One region of the Streptomyces sp. NPDC048643 genome, then DNA from elsewhere that is predicted to be linked to it. Evidence: riboswitches for the same ligand, from Rfam matches in the RefSeq annotation. Region 1 holds a riboswitch; each other region holds the start of a gene.
What was found. A riboswitch is a leader RNA that binds a small molecule or an ion and turns the genes downstream of it on or off. The one in region 1 is predicted to bind S-adenosylmethionine.
Positions count from the first base shown of each region.

Region 2: another riboswitch for S-adenosylmethionine. It lies ahead of AB0C62_RS25515 (putative leader peptide); the one in region 1 lies ahead of AB0C62_RS40330 (aminotransferase class V-fold PLP-dependent enzyme).
Region 3: another riboswitch for S-adenosylmethionine. It lies ahead of AB0C62_RS06765 (putative leader peptide); the one in region 1 lies ahead of AB0C62_RS40330 (aminotransferase class V-fold PLP-dependent enzyme).
Region 4: another riboswitch for S-adenosylmethionine. It lies ahead of thrC (threonine synthase); the one in region 1 lies ahead of AB0C62_RS40330 (aminotransferase class V-fold PLP-dependent enzyme).

Region 1 covers NZ_JBEZHO010000080.1:8,509-12,519, reverse strand. Annotated here, with positions in the region: gene trpD (anthranilate phosphoribosyltransferase) at 86-1,150, shown strand; SAM riboswitch class IV at 1,236-1,352, shown strand; gene AB0C62_RS40330 (aminotransferase class V-fold PLP-dependent enzyme) at 1,540-2,898, shown strand; gene AB0C62_RS40325 (Lrp/AsnC ligand binding domain-containing protein) at 2,939-3,220, opposite strand; gene AB0C62_RS40320 (rhomboid family intramembrane serine protease) at 3,263-4,011, opposite strand, start outside.
Region 2 covers NZ_JBEZHO010000028.1:48,383-52,393, forward strand. Annotated here, with positions in the region: gene AB0C62_RS25510 (ABC transporter substrate-binding protein) at 1-1,151, opposite strand, end outside; gene AB0C62_RS25515 (putative leader peptide) at 1,439-1,558, opposite strand; SAM riboswitch class IV at 1,590-1,700, opposite strand; gene AB0C62_RS25520 (MerR family transcriptional regulator) at 1,933-2,304, opposite strand; gene AB0C62_RS25525 (NADP-dependent oxidoreductase) at 2,382-3,416, opposite strand; gene ligD (non-homologous end-joining DNA ligase) at 3,757-4,011, shown strand, end outside.
Region 3 covers NZ_JBEZHO010000005.1:15,985-19,995, reverse strand. Annotated here, with positions in the region: gene AB0C62_RS06780 (amino acid ABC transporter ATP-binding protein) at 1-124, opposite strand, end outside; gene AB0C62_RS06775 (amino acid ABC transporter permease) at 223-1,227, opposite strand; gene AB0C62_RS06770 (hypothetical protein) at 1,395-1,529, opposite strand; SAM riboswitch class IV at 1,686-1,830, shown strand; gene AB0C62_RS06765 (putative leader peptide) at 1,867-1,932, shown strand; gene AB0C62_RS06760 (cell envelope biogenesis protein OmpA) at 2,053-2,889, shown strand; gene AB0C62_RS06755 (MFS transporter) at 2,991-4,011, opposite strand, start outside.
Region 4 covers NZ_JBEZHO010000008.1:76,575-80,585, reverse strand. Annotated here, with positions in the region: gene groL (chaperonin GroEL) at 1-428, opposite strand, end outside; gene AB0C62_RS10715 (cold-shock protein) at 826-1,029, opposite strand; gene AB0C62_RS10710 (MoaD/ThiS family protein) at 1,473-1,748, opposite strand; gene thrC (threonine synthase) at 1,745-3,043, opposite strand; SAM riboswitch class I at 3,061-3,218, opposite strand; gene AB0C62_RS10700 (glucosyl-3-phosphoglycerate synthase) at 3,424-4,011, shown strand, end outside.

The DNA of each region.
Region 1 (4,011 bases):
GCCGTCTCCGGGGCTGGATAGGGTGGACTCACCCCCGTGCTGCGGGGCGAACCCACTCGCATGACCCATGAACCCAGGAGCGACCATGAGCGCTGTGAACCCCGCTGGAGGCGACACCGCGGCGGCCCGTTCCTGGCCCGAGGTACTGAACGGCCTCCTCGAAGGCCGCGACCAGAGCGCGGACGACACGGCCTGGGCGATGGACCGCATCATGCGCGGCGAGGCGACCGACGCGCAGATCGCCGGCTTCGTGGTGGCACTGCGGGCCAAGGGTGAGACCGTCCAGGAGATCTCCGGCCTCGTCCGGGCGATGTACGAACACGCCAACGTGATCGAGGTGCCGGGGCGGACCGTCGACATCGTCGGCACGGGCGGCGACGGGGCGAAGACGGTCAACATCTCCACGATGTCCTCGATCGTGGTGGCCGGCACCGGCGCCAAGGTCGTCAAGCACGGCAACCGTGCCGCGTCCTCCGCGTCCGGCTCCTCGGACGTCCTGGAGAAGCTCGGCGTCAATCTCCAGCTGACGGTCAAACGGGTCGCGGAGGTGGCCGAGGAGGCCGGGATCACCTTCTGCTTCGCGGTCAAGTTCCACCCGGCGCTGCGCCATGTGGCGGCGGCGCGCGGACAGCTCGGCATCCGGACGACCTTCAACGTGCTGGGGCCGCTGACGAACCCGGCCCGGGTCAGGGCCCAGGCGGTCGGGGTCGCCGACCCCCGGATGGCGCCCATCGTGGCGGGCGTCTTCGCCGAGCGCGGCAACTCCTCGCTCGTCTTCCGCGGCGACGACGGCCTCGACGAGCTGACCACCACCGCCGGCTCCCGGGTCTGGGTGGTCCGCGACGGCAAGGTCACCGAGGAACACTTCCACCCCCGTGACGTCGGCCTCGACGTCGTTCCGGTGGAGGCGCTGCGCGGCGCCGACGCGGCGTACAACGCGGAGGTCGCCCGGCGTCTGCTGGACGGCGAGACCGGTCCGGTGCGCGACGCCGTGCTGCTGAACTCGGCGGCCGCCCTGGTGGCGCTGTCGCCGGCCGACGCACCGCTCGCCGACCAGCTCCGGGCCGGTATGGCGAAGGCCGCCGAGGCGATCGACTCCGGGGCGGCCAAGCGCACCCTCGACCGGTGGGTGGCGGCCAGCAACGCCTGAGGCGCCGGTGATGTGACGCAGGGCGCGGTCCAGAATCCGGACCGCGCCTTGCGCGTCGAAGATCTTCTGGCAAGATGCTGTATCAGGTCATGAGCGACAGCCATCAGGCCCCGGCCGGCTGTCCGGCAACCCTCCGTCCGTGGCGGGGTGCCCCGGGTGAAGACCAGGCCGTAGGCAGCGAGGTCTGCGGCAAGCGCGGACCCCTCCCACTCTTTCGAGTGGACGTAACCAGGGGTCCTGGTCGTTCGAGGGAGCCTTCTGTGAGCAAGCGAATGCGATAGGGCGCCGAGCCCCGCCTCCGCACACCCCTTTTTCCCCTTCCTGCGCCGAGCGCTGCCCCCGGGCGGCCGGCTCGCGCGGCGATCCCGCCTGCCTCACAGGAGCCCGCCATGTCTGTCACCACCGCCGCCGACACCTCCGTCTGTGCCCCGCTGCCGGTCCTGGGCCGGGACGTCACCGTTCCGCTCGTCACCGGCGGCGAGGTCACCTACGCCGCGCTCGACTACGCCGCCAGCGCGCCCGCCCTCCAGCGGGTGTGGGACGACGTCGCGGCGTACGCCCCGTACTACGGCAGCGTCCACCGGGGTGCCGGGTACCTCTCGCAGCTGTCCACCGACCTGTTCGAGAACGCCCGCAGGACCGTCGCGGAGTTCCTCGACTGCCGGACCGACGACCAGGTCGTCTTCACCCGCTCCACCACCGACTCGCTCAACCTGCTCGCCGCCGCGCTGCCGGCCGACTGCCAGGTCTTCGTCTTCGAGACCGAGCACCACGCCTCGCTGCTGCCCTGGCGCGACGCCCGGGTGACGTACCTGAACGCCCCGCGCACCCACGGCGAGGCCGTCGCGACCCTGGAGCACGCCCTCGCGGCCCGCGACCCCCACGGGCCGGCCCTCGTCTGCGTCACCGGCGCCTCGAACGTCACGGGGGAGCTGTGGCCGGTGCGGGAGCTCGCCGCCGCCGCGCACGCCCACGGCGCCCGGATCGTCCTCGACGCCGCCCAGCTCGCCCCGCACCACCCGGTGTCGGTCCAGGACCTCGACGTCGACTGGGTCGCCTTCTCCGGGCACAAGCTGTACGCGCCGTTCGGTTCCGGTGTCCTCGCGGGACGCTCCGACTGGCTGCGCGAGGCCGACCCGTACCTGGCGGGCGGCGGCGCCAGCCGCAAGGTCACCCGGCGCGCGGACGGCGGCGTGGACGTCGAGTGGCACGACAGCGCGGCCCGGCACGAGGCCGGCTCGCCGAACGTGATCGGCGTCTACTCCATCGCCTCTGCCTGCAAGGCGCTCACCGAGGAGGGCTTCGACAACCTCCTCGCCCGGGAGCGGCACCTGATCCGCACCGTCCGCGCCGGCCTCGCCGAGGTCCCGGAGGTCCGGATCCTCTCCCTCTTCGGTGACGACGCCCCGCGGGTCGGCGTCCTCTCCTTCGTCGTCGAGGGCTGGAACAGCTCGCACTTCGCGGCCGCGCTGTCCGCCGAGTACGGCATCGGCGTCCGCGACGGCCTCTTCTGCGCCCACCCGCTGGTCCGCACGCTGCTCGGCAGCGACCCCGAGACCCAGGGGGAGTGCGGCGCCCCGGAGGCGGCGCCCGGCGAGAAGTCCCTCAACGCCATCCGCGTCAGCTTCGGCGCCGGTACGCCCGACGAGCACGTCGAGCGGTTCGTCCGCGCGGTGCGCGAGCTGGTGCGGGACGGCGCGCGGTGGCAGTACCGCACCCAGGACGGCCGCTGCGTGCCGGCGGTCTAGGAACGCACGAAGAACCGCCGCGGGGCGGCGTACGCCTCGGTCAGGAGTCGAGACCGATCGCGAACGCCGCCTCCAGGTCGTGCTGGGAGTACGTACGGAACGCCACGTGCGTGTCCGTCGCCTCGACGCCCGGGATCTTGCTGATGCTGCCGGGGATGACGTCCGCGAGGTCGTCGTGGGACCTGACCCGGACCATGGCGATGAGGTCGTAGGTGCCGGTGACGGAGAAGACCTCGCTGACGCTCTCCAGCGACGCGATCGACTCGGCGATCTCGGGGATCCGGTCCACGCTGGTCTTGATGAGGACGATCGCGGTGATCACGGCTGGTTCTCTCCCTAGGGGGCCACTGCTGGGGATCTCACCCTACTCGCGCTCCACCTGGCCCCGTCCGTCCGGCGGGGCGCCGACCGTGGCTCCCACGACGGGCACGGCGGTGCCGCGGCGCCCGAACCGCACCCACGCGTAGACGAAGCCCAGGGAGAAGCCCACCAGGTGCGCCAGATAGGCGACGCCTGGGCCCGACTCGCTCTGGCCCGCCGCCAGCCACTGCAGGGTGAACCAGAACGGCAGCACCACCCAGGCCGGGAACCGCAACGGCAGGAAGAACAGGAACGGGAGGAGACTGGTCACCCTGGCCTTGGGGAACAGGTACAGGAACGCGCCGAGCACCGCGGAGATCGCCCCGGACGCCCCGACCAGGGACTGTTCCGAGGACGCGTTGGCGGCCGCGTAGCCGAGCAGGGCCAGGTATCCGCACCCGAGGTAGAACAGCGCGAACTCCACATGGCCCATGCGTTCCTCGGTCAGCAGCCCGAAGACGTAGAAGAAGAGCATGTTGCCCAGGAGGTGGAGCCAGCTGCCGTGGATGAACAGGGCGGTGGCCGGGGTGAGCACCTCACGGAGTGGCCCGCCGAACAGATCGGCCGGCACCACGCCCCAGCGCCGGAAGTACGCCCGCTGGACGGCCAGCAGCTCGTCCCCGGCGCCGTACACGGGATCGAGGCCCGAGGCGGGACCGATGACGAAGATCAGACAGCACAGGACGATCAGCCCGTACGTCACCGGTGCCGACTGGGACCGCACCGCTCTGCCGATTGCCGTACTCCAATTGC
Region 2 (4,011 bases), on a different contig from region 1:
CCCTTCGACCGGACGCCGTCACCGCCGGTCTTCCACCCGGCGGCGTCCAGCAGGGACCTGGCCTTCGCCGCGTCGAAGGACAGGTCCGACCCGAGGTCCGCGTAGTTCGGTGTTGTGTGGGCCAGCACGCTGGTGGCCGGCTCGGTGCCCGTCGGGAAGACGGCGTCGACGATCTGCTGCCGGTCGACGGCGAGCCGCAGGGCCTGCCGCACCTTCGCGTCCTTGAGCAGGGGGCGGGCGTTGTTCAGGCCGAGGTTGAACACGACGCCGGGGTTGGCTCGGCGTTGCAGGTTCACCGCACCGCCCTTGAGCGCGGTCTCGTCGGCCTTGCCCACGCTGCCGACCGCGTCGACCTGACCGGACTGCAGACTCCCGCTGCGCACGCCGGCCTCGGGCACGACCTTGAACACCAGCTTGTCGAGGTACGCCTCGCCCTTCTTGGCCCACAGCGAGGAACCCCAGGCGTACTTGGCGCGCTTGCTCAAGGTGACCGAGCGGTTCTGCACGTAGTTCGCCAGCGTGAACGGCCCGGAGCCGACCACTCCCTTGCTGCACTTCTCCTGCGGGCTCCGCTTCACGCTCGCCGACGACTCGATACCCAGCGAGTGGGTCGAAGTGGCCTGCAGGAACTGCGCGTTGGGCTGCTTGAACGTCACCCGGACGGTGCTGGAGTCGACCACGGTGGTGCTCTGCACCCCGCTCAGGTAACCCTGGGCGAGGGTGGCCAGGGCGCCGAGCTTCGGTACGGCGTCGAAGTTGTCCTTGACCACCTGGGCGGTCAGCGGCGAGCCGTCGCTGAACGTCACACCCGACCGCAGGTGGAAGGTGAACGTCTTCGTGTCCGAGCTGATGTCCCAGCTCTTCGCCAGCCAGGGCACGATCTTGCCGGTCCTGGGGTCCTGGTCGGTCAGGGAGTCCACGACCTGGCGCAGCGAGTAGATGCTGTCGTTGCTGCCCACCTGCTGCGGGTCCACGCAGCCGGCGTCGGATCCCACCGCGAAGGTCAGCGTGCCACCGGACCTGGCCCGGGCGTCGGTGTCGGTCGAACCGGTGCCGTCGCTCGACGAGCAGCCGCTCAGCAGGATGCCGCTCGTCACGACAGCGGCGGCTGCTGTCCATCGGGCGGATCGGGTGTCCGGATGGGATGTCACGGAAGGGGTTCTCCTACTCCAGAGTCGCCGCGCCTGTCCGGAGCGGACATGGCGAAGCGGGACGGCGCAGCCGTGGACGGGCGGCACCGTTCGGACGAGAAAGTCGGAACAGACACTCAGGCGCGGGTCCCGGACGAAGGGCCGGGCCCGAGCCGGGCAGGAAGGGGTGCGTCGGCGATGGCGTGCGACGCGCGCACGCCGACCTCATGACGCCGGGAGGACCGGGAGCTGTTGTTCGCCGCCGTACGAACGGACCGACGGAGGGCGTCGGTCGGCAGGGCGTGTGGTCAGCCGCTACACAGACAGCTGGCGGAGCGCTCCAGGTCGATGTGGCGGCGGCGCGAGAAGCCGGAGAACATCGCCGCGGCCGCGATCGAGGCGCTCAGGTCGCTGCTGCTGTTCCGCACGACGGGCCTCCCATCTCGTCCCCCTGCCGGGGGTTCGCGCTTGCGGGGTCGGGCGACCCCGCCGGGCTTTCACCTGGAGCACCCCACCGCGGAGGAGGGTTGCCGGTCAGCGAGCCAGGGCTTGACGCTGACACTCAATGCCGGTCGCGATCGTACGAATCGATGCTCCGATCCGTCAATGACGAGATCGCGTGGAAGGGCGTCGGACCAGGAGCCACAGCACGTCGAGTCGCGGGAATTCATGTGTCTGCAACAACTGGCCCTGATCGCGCGGACCTTGGTGCGGTCCTCAAGGGGTGCCGGACACCGGCCGTCGTGATCGACCGTGATGGCGGAGCCTGCTGTGCCGCCCCCGACCGACGTGCCCCTCAGGATCAGTCGGTCGTGCGGCCCGTCTGAGCGGCCAGGCGCGTGCGCAGCCGGGTGAGACGGTCGATCTCGGCGTCGAGCGCGGCCAGTCGGCGGTGCACGACGCCGGCGCCGGGACCGTCCGTGCCGCCGGAACACCGTCTGCGCGGGTCGTCCATGAGCAGGGGGATGCGGTCGGCCAGGCCGCACAGGTCCTCCACCGTCAGGCCGAGGGCGAGCAGGTCCCGGATCACCCTCACCCGGGCGACGTCGCCGGGACCGTACTCGCGCTGCCCGGCCGCGGTGCGCCGCGGTGGTGGCAGCAATCCGCGCTCCTCGTAGAACCTCAGCGCGCGTGCTGTCGTACCGGCCGCCGCCGCCGCATCCCCGATCCGCATCCGCTCCCCGCCTTCACCCGGTGCCGCGTCGATGATCTTCGAGGACGCGGGAGTCCACGGCACCGCTGAGCCGACCGCTACGTAAGGTCCACGACGACGGTGCCGGTGTGCCGCCCCTCGAACAGTTCCTGCAACGCCCAGGGTGCGCGGTCAATGCCCGCGATCCGGACGTGAGGGAAGACGATCTCACCGGAGCGCAGCCAGTCCCCGAAGCGTTTGTTCCACTCCTCGGCCGCTTCACCGAGGTCCGAGCTGCTGAATCCGCGCAGCGTGATCCCCAGCGTGATGACACGGAACGTGTCGATCTCCGCGGGCGAGGTGGTGCCGTCGCGGTCGTGTTCGGCCGACAGCTGCCCGGAGAGCGCGCCCACCAACGCGAACCGCGCCCCCCGCCGTGCCGCGCCGACGGCCGCGGTCAACTGTTCGCCGCCGACGGTGTCGAGGAGCACGTCGATGCCGTCGGGCGCCGCGGCGGCGAGCTGTTCGGCGAGCGGTGCCGTGCCGGGGACCACCACCGCGTCGTAGCCGAGTTCGGCCTTGAGGCGTTCGGCCTTGCGCGGCGAACGGGTACTGCCCACGACCCGCTCCGCGCCGAGGAGTCGGGCCACCTGGCCCGCGAGACTCCCGACGGCTCCCGCGGCTCCGGTGACGAGGACGGTGTCGCCGGGGCGCACGCCGGCGAGCCGGGTGAGCGCGGCGTACGCGGCGGCCCCGGACGACAGGAACGCGACGGGGTCGGGCAGCACGTCACTCAGCGGCACGCAGTCGTCGTCGCTCAGAAGGGCGTGCTCGCGCCAGCCGTGCAGGTGAGAGACCAGGTCGCCGGGGCGCAGTGCGCTGCCGGGGCCCGCGGTGACGACCTCTCCGACGGCGGGTCCGAACAGGGCGTCGCCGACATGGACGGGCGGCAACGGGACCCCCTCGACCTCGCCCCCGATGAGCGTACGCAGCCCTGGAAAGACGAGGAAGTGCCGGTTGCGGACGAGGACTTGGCCCGCCCGTGGTGTGGGCAGCGCTGTCTCGACGACGGCGAAGTGTTCCGGCCCCGGCAACCCCACGGGCGCGCCGACCAGATGGATCTCGCGGGTGGTGGGCGGCGGTTGAACGGCCATGGGGCGACTCCGGGTTCGGACGAAGGAGAGAGGCGAAGCGGTGCGTCTTCGGGCGGACCGTCGACCCACCGGCCGAGGCACGCTAAACCCTGACGTGCGGGTCAAGGGCAAGCCCGAAGGCGCGGGTCCCTGGCCGAGGTGCGCGCGTTACGCGGCGTGGCAGCCGGGTACCCGCGCGCACGGACGGCCGGACCGCTCGCTCGGGAACGGGCCGTCGGCGGGGGCGGGGGCGCGGGGTCGTCCGCCCGTTCCTGTGGCAGGACGTCCGTCCGCGGTGTTGCGTGGAACGCGGGTACGGCGGTTTCCCGCCCCGCCCGAACGTCGACGGAAGGGTTGTCCGATGGCCGACTCCAGCACCCACACCGTGCGGGTCGGTCGCCGCACGCTCGACCTGCACCGGCCGGACAAGGTGCTCTTCCCGGCGAGCGGGAGCGGCAAGGAGTACACGAAGCGGGACCTTGTCGCGTACTACCGCGCTGTCGCCCCCTTCATGCTGCCCCACCTGCGGGGCCGCCCGTTGATGCTGGAGCGGTACCCGGACGGGATCGCCGGCCCCCGCTTCATGCAGAAGAACACCCCGGACCACTACCCGGAC
Region 3 (4,011 bases), on a different contig from region 1:
ACCCCGAGGGTCCGAGGATGACCGTGACCTCACCGGGTCGCACGGTCAACTCGACTCCGTCCAGCACCTGGTGGGCGCCGTACCACTTGTGCACGTCGTGCACCTCGACCGCGGCGGGCTGGATCTCCAGCGCTCCGATCACCTCGGTCGCCGAGGCCGCGTCCGGCACGGCGTCCTCGGGAGCCGTCCTCGTCTTCACCGTCGTCCGACGCGCTTCGCCGCTCATGTCGCCGTCTCCCTGCGGAGTCGGGCCTGCGCGTCGCGCAGACCGTTCCGTACCTTCTGCAGCGGGGTCGGCGGCAGGGTGCGCAGCGCGCCCCGCGAGTAGTGCCGCTCGACGTAGAACTGGATGACGGACACGACGCTGGTCAGGATCAGGTACCAGGCGGTGGCGACCAGGAGCAGCGGCACGATGTCGCCGGGATAGGTGCTGCCCATGCTCTGCACGGAGCCGAAGAGGTCCAGCAGGGAGACGTAGAAGACCAGGGAGGTGCCCTTGATCAGGCCGATCAGCTGGTTCACGTAGTTGGGGGTGATGGAGCGCAGCGCCTGCGGGAAGACGATCCTCGCGAACTGGTACCGCTTCGGCAGGCCCAGCGCGGAGGCCGCCTCGTGCTGGCCCTGGTCGACCGAGAGGAGGCCGCCGCGCACCACTTCGGAGGCGTAGGCCGCTTCGTTGAGGCTGAGGCCGATGACGGCGACGGCCATGTCGGTGGCGAGACGGGACTCGTCAAAGGAGAAGAAGGCCGGCCCGAACGGCACTCCGACACTCAGCGTCCTGTACAGGGCGCTGAAGTTGTAGAGGAAGAGCAGGACGACGATGAGCGGCACCGAGCGGAACAGCCAGGTGTAGACCCAGCTCACGGCGCGGAGCACCGGGCTCGGCGAGAGCCGGGCCAGCGCCAGCAGGATGCCGCCGAGAAGGCCCAACACCGCGCTGTACGCCGCGACTTCGAGCGTGATGAGCAGACCGTCGAGGATCGTCGGGCGCAGGAACCAGTACTGGAACCGGTCCCACTGGTAGAAGGGGTTGGTCACCAGGCCGTGGGCGATCTGGGCGACCAGCACGAGCACGACGGCCGTGATGATCCAGCGGCCGGGACGCCGGAGCGGAAGGACGCGCTGCGCCGTCAGGGGCTTCGGCGCGGCGGGGACGTCGGAACGGGGGATCACCTCGGCGGGCGGCGCTGATCCGGAGGACACAGCTATGCCCGGAGATTCACTCATGGAGAGCTCCAGCGGATTCGGACACCCCGGACCACGGCGAGCGGCAGCGTGATGTGGAGCCGTGAGGGCTCAGCACACGACGAGACACGGGCGCACGGGAACGGGGGCTGGACGGAGAGGGGGACACCGCGACAGCGGTGGTCGTCAGAGACTCGGAGGAAGAGCCGTCAGCCTTGGCGGAGGGTGCGACACATGCCCGTACACAGTGCGCTGTTGACGCGCAGCAGGTCGACGGAGCGGTCCGCGCACAGCACGTCGCGGCCGAGGCGCCGCCAAGCGGCCGTCCCGTCAGCTGCGTACATCGCTGTCACCATCACTTCTCCGGCCCTGGGGCATCTCGTTGTGGGCCGCACGTTAGGCCCGGCCCGAAAAGAATGTCAATGCGCGTGCCCACCAGGTGAGACCGCGTCGTCCGCCTTCTTGACGGCGCCGCGGGGCGCATCGAGACTGGCATGGACGGTCACGATTGTCAGCGCCCACGGCGCGGGTTCGCCCGCTCCTGTGGTCATCGGCCCCGGCTCGCTGACAGGCAACCCTTCCACCGCGACGGGGTGCCCCGGGTGACGACCGGGTCCCGCCGGTGCGGTGGGGCAAGCGTGGTCTCGCGTCCCGCGAGCCCCGGAGGTGGGACCGGTGAGAATGCCGAGGAACGACTTGACGAGGCGCCTGCACATCGATCTGTTGCGCGTCTCCAGCGCCTACTGATCCGCTGCCGGCCCGTTTCGGTCCTGGCCCGCGCGTTCGGCGCGGTCGCTTCGCATTCAGCCGCTCATCGCCCATGCCCACAAGGCGGCGATGGCTTCCTCGTTCCCCCTAGGGAGAGTCATGCCCGAGACAGCTTCGCGCGGTTCCAGCACAGCCGGATCCCGTCCCTGCGGCCAGAGTTCGACCACCCACACCGATGACGGAGAAGGTCTGTTCACCCGCGCCGGTGGCCCGAGTCCGTCCCCTTCGGCCACCCGCTCCAGGACCTCCGTCCCGCCCCTCCCCCGCACCGCCCACAGCCGCATCGGAGTCGGTCTGGCCGGCGGCTTCTACCCGGCGCCGCACCGCTACGAGGTGTATCTCGCGGCGAGTTGTCCGCGCTCGCTGCGTATCTCGATCACACTCGGCCTGCTGGGCCTGACGAACTCGGTCGCCACGACCCTGCTCACCCACCCCGCCGGAACGCCCGACGCCTTCGCCTCGCTGCGCCGCGCCTACGAGGCCACCGAACACCACTACGACGGACCGTTCACGGCACCCGCGCTCTGCGACCGCTGGACCGGACGCATCGTCAGCAACGACACCTCCGACATCCTCCGCGACCTCACCGGCCTGCCGTCCGAGCACGCGGGGGGCGACGCGCCCACCCTGCTCCCGCCGTCCCTGGCGGCCGACATCGAGGCCCTTCGGGACCTTCTCGACCGGGACGTCACCCCGTCCGCGCGCCCCACGGACCGCACGGCGGCCCTGGATCTCCTGGACTGCCAACTCACCGGCGCCGCGTTCGTGTTGGGGGACAGCCTGACAGCGGCGGATGTGGACGCGTGGGTGGCTCTCTCCCAACTCGGCCCGGCCGAAGTCCTGTGCTCCCACCCGCGCCTGCGCGACTACGTCCACCGCCTCGGTGAGCTCCCCGCCTTCCGGACCGGGAACGACGGAGTGCGCGCCGCGGCGTGAGCCCCGGCCCGCGAGGAAAGGGCCGAAGTCCTCGCGGGCCTCTCCCACGACCCACTCGTGTCTGGCCACGCGGGCCCGCGGAAGCGGCAGGCGCCCACGGGTCAGCCGGCCGCCTCCTCGCCCGTCTCGCACTCCACGGCCCTGGGCGCGGGCACCGGTGCCGGGGGCTTGTCGACGGTGGCGCGCAGGCTGCGTACCTGGGGTGACAACAGGGTGGCCGCCGTGGCCAGGACGATCAGGGCGGCGCACCCCGCCAGGGCCTTGTCCGTCCCCACGGCGGTGGCGACGGGCCCGGCGACGAGCAGTCCGAGCGGTGCGAGAGCCAGCGAGCCGAACCAGTCGTAGGAACTGACGCGGGAGAGCACCTGCTCCGGGATCTCCCGCTGGATGGTGGTGGCCCAGAGCACTCCGAAGACGTCCGAGGTGACACCCGTGCCGAACATGGCCCCGGCGATCAGCCAGACCGGGGCCGCCACGCTGAGCAGGGCGATCGGCACGGCGGCCGGGAAAGTGCACAGGACGGCCACCAGAAGGGGTCGGCGCACGCGGACCCGGGCGGCGAGTCCCGCGCCGGCGACGGTGCCGACGGCCTGCGCCGCCACGATCACCGACCAGGCCCTCGCTCCGCCGAAGTGCCGCTCGGCCGTCAGTGGGCCGAGGACGCCGACGTTGGCGTTGAGTGCCGCGACGACCACCGCGTACTGCGCCACCACGGCCCACAGCCACTGCCGGGAGGCGAACTCCCGCCAGCCCTCGCGCAGATCGGCCCATCCCGACGTCCGGCCGCGCGGTCTCGTGGTCACCCGCAGCCGGGCGGTCAGCAGCGCGCTGACGACGAACGACGCGGCGTTGAGCGCGAGCGCCCACCCCGGGCCGACCAGCGCGACCGTCACGCCCGCCAGCGCGAGGCCCAGCAGGAGGGAGCTGTTGGTGGCCATCCGCAGCAGTCCGTTGGCCCGTTGCAGCCGGTCTCGTGGCACGACGAGCGGCAGCATGCCGTCCATCGCCGGCGCGAACAGCGCCGACGCGGTTCCGGCGGCCACCGCCAGCAGGCACATGGCCGCCAGGGGTGCGTGCCCGGTGAGCACCATCGCCGCGAGTCCGGCGTAGGCGCCCGCGCCG
Region 4 (4,011 bases), on a different contig from region 1:
ATCTGCTCCTTGGTCTCGACATCCTTGGCCTGCTCGAGCAGGGCACCGGAGACGGCCTCGACGGCCTTCTCGATACCGCGCTTGAGGGCCATCGGGTTGGCGCCGGCGGCGACGTTGCGCAGGCCCTCGCGGACGAGCGCCTGAGCCAGGACGGTCGCGGTGGTCGTACCGTCACCGGCGACGTCGTCCGTCTTCTTGGCGACTTCCTTGACCAGCTCGGCGCCGATCTTCTCGTACGGGTCCTCGAGCTCGATCTCCTTGGCGATGGAAACACCATCGTTGGTGATCGTGGGCGCGCCCCACTTCTTCTCGAGGACGACGTTACGGCCCTTGGGGCCGAGGGTGACCTTGACGGCGTCGGCGAGCTGGTTCATCCCGCGCTCGAGACCGCGCCGTGCCTCCTCGTCGAACGCGATGATCTTGGCCATGTGAAGTGGTCCTCCCGGACGGGGTGGATTGCTCCGGATCGCGCCGGCGCCCGCGACGGACGGCCTGCATGCCTTGTGGTTCCTTGCCCCACCGGCCTGCGGACCTCGCTGGCCCGATCCAAGTTCTGTCACTCTCACTGGGAGAGTGCTAACGCCAATGATTAGCACTCGACCCCGCCGAGTGCAAGGTGCGCTCGCGAAGCGAGCTCGTTGAGGGGTGGCGGTCGGGCGACGGGCGGGGGCAAGTGCCTCCCGCAAAACCGGCCCCTGCGCGAAGCCTTCGGCAGGCGCGCGCCCGCGCGCCCGCGCGCGTGGGAGAAGACGCACGAGGGGCCCGCATCCCTGGTGGGATGCGAGCCCCTCGGCGTGAGTTGCGTCGGTGGTCGTTCGCGCCCGATCAGACGGCGAGTTTGACCATGTCCGCCTGCGGACCCTTCTGGCCCTGCGAGATCTCGAACTCCACTCGCTGACCCTCTTCGAGGGTGCGGTAGCCGTCCATCTGAATCGCGCTGTAGTGCACGAAGACGTCCGCACCACCGTCGACCGCGATGAAGCCGTACCCCTTCTCCGCGTTGAACCACTTGACGGTGCCCTGAGCCATGCCTAACTCCCCTATTACTGGCCCTTGCACAGACCCGCACTTCGCGGATCCGGGTCAGACCTCCACCCCCCAACGGGTTGGGGGTGTGCGCCGGAACGCGTCGACCGCGGCTGAATGTATCTGTCCAACTGCCGTCTGCAACAGGTCAATCGGACGAGAATTCTGGGCACGACTGATCGCCGGAATGCGGAGAATTCGAGGAGATCCAGGGCAAGTCGGGCCCCGTAAATGCCATAAACGGCTCAAAAAGGCCGGGCACTTTGGCTACTTCTTGTCGGCTGCCGGGGAAGGACTCATATGCGTCCGGCATGAAACCAACATCCAGAACGGGGCGACTTCCCCAACCCTACCCCGCTCAACCCTACAGAATTGCCCCCTCCGCTTCTCTCACGGAGGGGGCAATTCGATGAACTCTTCGTGTTCGGTATTACCGAGGGTAACGATCAGCCTCCGGCGACGGCCGGAATGATCGAGACGCCCACACCGTCCGGGGTCGCCGTTTCCAGGCCCTGCTCGAAGCGCACGTCGTCGTCGTTCACGTACACGTTGACGAAGCGGCGCAGCTTGCCCTGGTCGTCCAGGACGCGCGCGCTGATGCCCGTGTGGTTCTTCTCCAGGTCGGCGATGACCTCGGCGAGGGTCGTGCCCTCGGCCGTCACCTCGGCGGCACCCCCGGTGTAGGTGCGCAGGATGGTGGGGATGCGGACATTGACGCTCATGATGCGAGGCCAGCCTCTCGGAAGGAGTCGAGGTTCGGGCGGATGGTCGCGGTCAGCCCGGTGTCCGAGGCCACCGCGTCCAGAGTCTTCAGGCCGTCGCCGGTGTTGAGGACGACGGTGGTCAGGGACGGGTCGAGCAGACCGTTCTCGATCAGCTTGCGGGTGACGCCGACGGTCACCCCGCCCGCGGTCTCCGCGAAGATGCCCTCGGTGCGCGCGAGCAGCTTGATCGCGTCGACGATCTGCGCGTCGTTCACGTCCTCCACGGCACCGCCGGTGCGCCGCGCGATGTCGAGCACGTAGGGCCCGTCGGCGGGGTTGCCGATGGCGAGCGACTTGGCGATGGTGTCCGGCTTCTGCGGCCGGACCACGTCGTGGCCGGCCTTGTAGGCGACGGAGACGGGCGAGCAGCCCTCGGCCTGCGCGCCGAAGATCTTGTAGGGCCTGTCCTCGACGAGTCCGAGCTTGATCAGCTCCTGGAGGCCCTTGTCGATCTTCGTAAGCTGGGAGCCGGAGGCGATCGGCACGACCAGCTGGTCCGGGAGCTTCCAGCCGAGCTGCTCGCAGATCTCGTACGCCAGCGTCTTGGAGCCCTCGGCGTAGTACGGGCGGAGGTTGACGTTGACGAAGCCCCAGCCCTCGCCGGCCGGGTCGCCGATCAGCTCGGAGCAGAAGCGGTTCACGTCGTCGTAGTTGCCCTGGATGCCGACCAGTTCGCCGCCGTAGACCGCGGCCATGACGACCTTGCCCTGCTCCAGGTCGTGCGGGATGAACACGCAGGAGCGGAAGCCGGCGCGGGCCGCCGCGGCGCCGACGGCGCCGGCGAGGTTGCCCGTGGACGAGCAGGAGAGGGTGGTGAAGCCGAAGACGCGGGCCGCTTCGATGGCCTGGGCGACGACGCGGTCCTTGAAGGAGTGCGTGGGGTTGCCGGAGTCGTCCTTGACGAAGAGCTTGCCGGCGTCGACGCCGAGCTCGCGGGCCAGGTTGTCGGCCTGCACGAGCTTGGTCCAGCCCGGGTTGATGTTCGGCTTGTCCGCCACGTCCGCGGGGACGGGCAGCAGCGGCGCGTAGCGCCAGATGTTCGCGGGTCCCGCTTCGATGCGCTTGCGGAGTTCCTCGGTTTCGTAGGCCGAGAAGTCGTACGCGATCTCCAGCGGGCCGAAACACTCCTCGCAGGCGAAGACCGGACCGAGGGGGACGCGGTGTCCGCACTCGCGGCAGGAAAGCGCCGCGGCCGGGCCGAGATCGACCGCTTCTGCGGAGTTCGTGGTGCTTGCAACTGTCTGCGCAGCCATGGAGGCGAGGCCCTTTCTCCTCATCTTCCTCACGACGCACTTCGCCGTGAGACGGATTTGGCACCTTCCCTAGCCGGGAGCCTCGCGACGCGATCGTCTGGCGATCGGTACGAGACCGGCTGGAGGGTTGCCGGGGCTTCAACGGGCCGTATCCCTCTGCCCCTCTGGATGAGCGGTATTCGATTGTTGAACTGTTGAGCATATTACGCGCCGATGATCCAGGACATGCGATGGTCATCAGCGTTGTTCAAGACTGTAACCGAAGGCCAGGACAGTTGAAGCAGTCGTCCGAACCGCGAGACGACGGCAAGCGATCAGCCGCTGGCCGCAGCGGGCACGCTGATGAGAGCGTGTGATCAGACAGTGAGGAGCCGCAGACCGTGCTGAATGACGTCGAACGCTGGCTGAGCACACGCTCCTGGTCCCTGACCGACCGGCCGCTCCACAAGATCATGGCCGCGAAACGCACCTCCGGATCGACGGTCAGCGTCGTGCTGCCCGCGCTCAACGAGGAGGAGACGGTCGGCGAGATCGTCTCGATCATCCGCCACGACCTGATGCAGCAGGTGCCCCTCGTCGACGAGATCGTCGTCGTGGACTCGGGCTCCACGGACCGCACCTCCGCGGTCGCCGCCGCCGCGGGCGCGAGAGTCGTGCACCGCGACGACATCCTTCCCCGGATGCCGGCCGTGCCCGGCAAGGGTGAGGTGCTGTGGCGGTCGCTGCTCGTGACGAGCGGGGACATCGTCTGTTTCATCGACGCGGACCTCAAGGAGTTCTCGTCCGACTTCGTCACCGGGATCGTGGGCCCCCTGCTCACCGACCCCGGCGTCGACCTGGTCAAGGCCATGTACGACCGCCCGCTGGGCGGCGCGGCAGGACAGGGCGGCCGGGTCACCGAGCTGATGGCCCGCCCCCTGCTCAACATGCACTGGCCGCAGCTCGCGGGCTTCGTGCAGCCGCTCGGC